One region of the Pseudomonas sp. 9Ag genome, then DNA from elsewhere that is predicted to be linked to it. Evidence: predicted binding sites of a transcription regulator. Region 1 holds the regulator's gene; the other holds the start of a gene.

Evidence for each region. Region 1 encodes FliA, which starts transcription of late flagellar genes. Its sites were predicted from a motif close to CTAAAGTTTNNNNNNNNNNNGCCGNTAA; they were not measured.
Region 2: the regulator FliA is predicted to act here: its motif matches at 867-894, upstream of ALTERO38_RS07420 (methyl-accepting chemotaxis protein).

Annotation. Positions count from the first base shown of each region.
Region 1 is NZ_LR733836.1:2,226,699-2,229,685, reverse strand. Features, by position in the region: gene flhF (flagellar biosynthesis protein FlhF) at 1-467, shown strand, start outside; gene fleN (flagellar synthesis regulator FleN) at 559-1,389, shown strand; gene fliA (RNA polymerase sigma factor FliA) at 1,404-2,129, shown strand; gene ALTERO38_RS09880 (chemotaxis response regulator CheY) at 2,246-2,620, shown strand; gene ALTERO38_RS09875 (protein phosphatase CheZ) at 2,644-2,987, shown strand, end outside.
Region 2 is NZ_LR733836.1:1,683,353-1,686,339, reverse strand. Features, by position in the region: gene ALTERO38_RS07425 (hydroxymethylglutaryl-CoA lyase) at 1-772, opposite strand, end outside; gene ALTERO38_RS07420 (methyl-accepting chemotaxis protein) at 943-2,565, shown strand; gene ALTERO38_RS07415 (acetyl/propionyl/methylcrotonyl-CoA carboxylase subunit alpha) at 2,766-2,987, opposite strand, start outside.

The DNA.
Region 1 (2,987 bases):
CGAGTCAGCCCTTGAGCAAAACACTGGCGCCGTTGGCTCGTAAGCGCCTGATTCTTGTCGATACCGCTGGTCTACCCGCGGGTGATTCGATGATGAAGGTGCAGCTCGAAGCGTTGGCGGACCGTGGCATCAAGGCGAAAAATTATCTGGTTCTGCCAGCGACCAGCCAGAGCCAGGTGCTCAAGGCGACCTGGCACAATTACCGCCGTTGCGGGCTGGCTGGCTGCATCCTGACTAAACTGGATGAGGCCGGCAGCCTGGGCGATGTGTTGGGGCTTATCATCAGTCAGCATCTGCCTATCGCTTACCTCGCCGATGGGCCGCGTATTCCGGACGACCTGCATCTGCCTCGCAGTCACCAGTTGGTCAGTCGTGCGGTGAGCTTGCAATCGGAAGAGAATCCGAGCGAGGAAACCATGGCTGACATGTTCTCCGATCTTTACAACGGTTCTCGGAAGGTCGGATGAACGCTTTGCTACGTGTGACACACAAAGAAGACGCGTTCGGGCTGAACGCATCGATGGCCCTAGGGCTCCAGCAAGAGATAGGCGTGTGAAAATGGGTATGCATCCCGTACAGGTTATTGCAGTGACCGGCGGCAAAGGTGGCGTCGGCAAGACCAACGTGTCGGTCAATCTGTCCTTGGCGCTGGCCGATCTCGGGCGTAGGGTCGTATTGCTCGACGCCGACCTCGGTCTGGCCAACGTCGATGTGTTGCTCGGCCTGACAACCAAACGCACCCTGGCTGATGTCATTGCAGGCGAATGCGATCTTCGTGACGTGCTGATCCAGGGGCCGGGCGGCATCCGCATCGTGCCGGCCGCATCCGGCACGCAGAGCATGGTGCAGCTATCGACGCTGCAGCACTCCGGCCTGATCCAAGCGTTCAGCGATATCGGCGATGACATCGATGTGCTGATCATCGATACCGCCGCCGGCATTGGTGATGGTGTGGTGAGCTTTGTGCGCGCCGCACAGGAAGTGCTGCTGGTGGTGACCGACGAACCCACGTCGATCACCGATGCCTACGCGCTGATCAAATTGCTCAATCGCGACTACGGCATCAGCCGCTTCCGGGTACTGGCCAACATGGCCCATGCGCCGCAGGAAGGCCGCAATCTGTTCGCCAAGTTGACCAAGGTGACTGAGCGCTTCCTGGACGTGGCGCTGCAGTATGTAGGCGCGATTCCGTACGACGAGTCGGTGCGCAAGGCCGTGCAGAAGCAGCGTGCCGTTTATGAAGCCTACCCCCGTGCAAAGTGTTCGCTGGCGTTCAAGGCCATCGCGCAGAAAGTTGACACCTGGCCGTTGCCGGCAACGCCACGCGGTCATCTGGAGTTCTTTGTGGAGCGCCTGGTAAGGCCCGCCGCAGAGCCTAACGAACAATAGCGGCTGGATTCGGTATGTATTACAGCAAAGCTCAGGCTAAAGACTCGCAGTACCAACTCATCGATCAATACGCGCCGCTGGTCAAACGCATTGCTTACCACCTCCTGGCGCGATTGCCGGCGAGCGTGCAGGTCGACGACCTGATGCAGGCTGGGATGATCGGCTTGCTGGAAGCGTCAAAGAAATATGACGCCGGCAAGGGTGCGAGCTTCGAGACTTACGCAGGTATTCGCATACGCGGTGCGATGCTCGACGAGGTGCGCAAGGGTGATTGGGCGCCGCGTTCGGTACACCGGAATTCGCGCATGGTCAGTGAGGCGATTCGGGCAATTGAGGCCAGAACAGGACGCGACGCTAAAGATCAGGAAGTTGCGGCCGAACTTAAATTGAGTCTCGATGAGTACTACGGCATTCTGGGCGACACCTTGGGCAGCCGCCTGTTCAGCTTCGATGATCTGCTTCAGGAAGGCGAGCATGGGGAGTTCGAGGAGGATGCTGCCAGCACCCATCCGGAACCGTCCCGCGATCTCGAAGACGAGCGTTTTCAACAGGCGTTGGCTGAAGCCATCGGCAACCTGCCTGAACGTGAAAAGTTGGTGCTTTCGCTGTATTACGACGAAGAGTTGAACTTGAAGGAAATCGGTCAGGTACTGGGCGTCAGTGAATCGCGGGTGAGCCAGTTGCACAGTCAGTGCGCGGCACGTCTGCGGGCTCGTCTTGGCGAGTGGCGCGCGCGTTAACGACCGGTTTGCAACAAAGCATTAGAGACCGCTTACGAGCTTCATTCATGAGGCCCGCAAACAGACCGTGAGCAGGTCTCGGATTCGGGTTTACGGAGGTGTACTTGGACAAGAACATGAAAATCCTCATCGTCGACGATTTTTCGACCATGAGACGGATCATCAAGAACCTCTTGCGCGATCTGGGCTTTACCAATACCGCCGAAGCGGATGATGGCACTACTGCTTTGCCAATGCTGAAGAGCGGAAGTTTCGATTTTCTCGTCACCGACTGGAACATGCCCGGCATGAGCGGCATCGACCTGCTGCGCGCGGTCCGCGCCGACGAGCGCCTCAAGCACCTGCCGGTGTTGATGGTGACCGCCGAGGCGAAGCGCGATCAGATCATCGAGGCCGCGCAGGCTGGCGTTAACGGATACGTGGTCAAGCCATTCACGGCTCAAGTGCTCAAAGAAAAGATCGAAAAGATCTTCGAGCGCGTCAACGGCTGAAGCAGTAACGCCGCGAGGGCACTATGACGCAAGCAGACCAAGGCCTGGCAGAGTTCGAAGCGACTCTGAGGGCTCATGCACCCCAATTGATTGAAAGTCTGCAGCAAGGCCGCTTCGAAGAAGCGACGCAGATGTTTAACGAGCTCAATCAGGCGCGCAACCTGGGGCTGTACCAGGAAGTCGGCAAGCTCACGCGTGAGCTGCACAACGCCATCGTCAAGCTCGAAATGGACACCTGTGCGACGGGGGGTGATCCGTCGCCAATCACCGACGCCACGGACCGATTGTCCTACGTGGTGGAGATGACCGAAAAAGCGGCCAACCGCACCATGGACCTGGTTGAGGAATCGGCGCCGCTGGTGAACTA
Region 2 (2,987 bases), 540 kb from region 1:
CGAGCATGTAGAGCACGTCTTCACTGGCCACATTGCCGCTGGCGCCTTTGGCATAGGGGCAACCGCCGAGGCCTGCGACCGAACTGTCGAAGGTGCCGACGCCTTCCAGCAGGCTGGCGTAGATGTTCGCCAGCGCCTGACCATAGGTGTCGTGAAAGTGACCGGCGAGCTTGTCACGCGGAACCTCGCGACTGACCGCCTCGATCAGCTGACGGGTTTTGCCCGGTGTGCCGGCACCGATGGTGTCGCCCAGCGAAACCTCATAGCAGCCCATGGCGAACAGCTCGTGCGCCACATGCGCGACGCGCTTGGGGTCTACTTCGCCTTCGTAAGGGCAGCCCAACACGCAAGAGACGTAGCCGCGTACCTGAATGCCGTTCTCGCGCGCTGCAGTCATCAGCGGAGCGAAGCGCGCCAGGCTTTCGTCGATGGAGCAGTTGATGTTCTTTTGCGAGAAGGCTTCCGAGGCGGCGCCAAACACAGCCACTTCACTGACTCCGGCTTCGATGGCTGCTTCGAGTCCTTTCATATTGGGCGTCAGCGCGGCGTAGGTGACGCCGGGCTTCTGCTTGATCTGCGCGAACACATCGGCAGAACCCGCCATTTGTGGCACCCACTTGGGCGAGACGAAGCTGCCCACCTCGACATAGTGCAGCCCCGCGCTGGTGAGGTCGTCGACCAGGCGAACCTTGTCTGCAACGCTGATGGGCTGCTTTTCGTTCTGCAGGCCGTCGCGGGGGCCGACTTCTACAAGGCGTACCCGACGTGGCATTTCAGTGGTTGGAGTCATTGGTTGTCCTCATGAACAAGTTCGAGCGCCGTGCGGTGAAAGCCGATGACCGGCAGGTCATAGCAAGACTCTGCGGCTCAAGTTATCAACAGCATGGCAGATAAAACTGGAAGCCCCGCCTCTTGCTGGCGGCACCACGTTTGAGAACCGCCATGCTACGCAAATTGAAAATCTCCCATCGCACGCTGCTGTTCTTTGCGCTTGTAGCCGTGCTGCTGGCCGCGCTTGGGTTGTTCAGCCTGATGCAGATGTCCGCGATACGTGCTGCGGGCAGCGAGATCGACTCCGATTGGATGCCAAGCCAGGCGGCCGCTGACGATATGGCGCTGAATCTTGCTCACGTGCGGATCGAATCCATGCGGCAGTTGGCCTTCCAAGACGCCGAAACGCTTCGCAAGAGCGACGAGCAGATCGCTGCAGCAATGACCAAGCTCAGCCAGCTGATGGCTCGTTACGAGGAGCACATATCCAATCCTGATGAGGCTCGCGTGTTCGGTGTCGTCAAGAATGTATACGCCAGCTATCCCCAAGCGCTTCAGGATCGCCAGCGCGTGCTTGCCGCCAACCCGAGCGAGGACAGGGCTGCCGCGGTGAACGCGCGGGTTAGCGAGCTTAGCCACCAGCTCGAACAGGCTTTGTTGGAACTCCGGTCGTTTAACGAGGAGGGCGCCCATCATGCTGTCGAGGCGGCCACGTCCGTTTATCGGAACGCGCAGAGGGTGATCGCCTCGGTGATCCTGGTTGCGTTGGTCTCGACCGTTGCGCTGGCGCTGCTGTTGACCGCCAGCATCGTGCGGCCCATGCGTCGCGCTGTCGCCGTTTCGAATCAGATTGCCAAAGGCGACCTCACCCATGAAGTTCATGTTAATGGCAACGACGAAGCCACTGAGCTGCTGACCTCGCTGAGCGAGATGCAGGCCAACCTGCGTAGCATCATCGGGCAGATCAACGATTCGGCCCATGTGCTGACGGCTTCGGCCGAAGAAATGAGCGCTGTCATGCTGGACAGCACCGAGGGCTTGCAGCGGCAGAACGATCAGATTGAACAGGCCGCCACGGCGGTGAATGAGATGACTTGTGCGGTCGAAGAGGTGGCCAGCAATGCCGTTTCCACCTCCGAGGCGTCGCGGGCTTCCAGCGAGTCGGCTCAACAGGGACGTATGCAGCTCGAAGACGCCATTGCATCGATACAGGCTTTGGCGGCTGATGTTGTCAGCGCCTCGGCCCGTGCCGGTGAGTTGGCCGATCAGACCCACAACATCACCCGTGTGCTGGATGTGATCCGCGCGGTGGCCGAGCAGACCAACCTGCTGGCCCTGAACGCTGCCATCGAGGCGGCGCGAGCCGGAGACGCCGGCCGCGGCTTCGCCGTGGTGGCGGATGAGGTGCGAGCATTGGCGAAACGTACCGGTGAGTCGACCCGAGAAATCGAGTCGATGCTTGGCAGCATTCAGCAAGGCACCGGGCTGACAGTCGAAGCGCTGCAACAAGGCGCCTCGCGCGCGCAGACCACCCTGAACAAGGCCGAAGCGGCTGGCGTTGCCCTGGTGCGGATTGCCGAGACGGTCGCCGGAATCAACGAGCGCAACCTGGTCATCGCCAGTGCGTCGGAGGAGCAGGCGCAGGTCGCCCGTGAGATTGACCGTAACCTTGTCAGCATTCGTGATCTCTCGGTGCAAACCTCTGCTGGCGCCCAGCAAACCAGTGTGGCGACTCAGGAGCTGTCGCGCCTGGCGGTGGATCTGAATGGACTGGTGAGTCGTTTCCGGATGTAGCCGCTGCGCTGTGACTGCGCAGCTCCCGGAGCGTGAAGGGAGATTTATTGCTCGTCCGCGAGAACGGCGACCACTCGGGTCGCTGCCTTCGCAAGCAGGCTTGCTTCTACAACAGCCGTTCTGAGCGGCCGGCCCTACGCCGCCAGTGCCTGGCGAGGCCGGCAGAGCCTGCCCGATTGCCTGGCCTGCGGCGGCTTTAATCACTCAAGCTCTACCAAAGTGGTGCCTTCACTGATCATCTCGCCTTCAGTGCAGAAGACGGCTTTCACCACGCCCGCTTCGGCGGCTCGGATGCTGTGCTCCATCTTCATCGCTTCCAGCACGACCAGTGTGGTGCCGGCCTCGACGGTCTGCCCGGCCTCGACCAGTACGCGAACAATGCTGCCATTCATGGGGGCGGTGAGGCCGCCGTGATGGTGGTG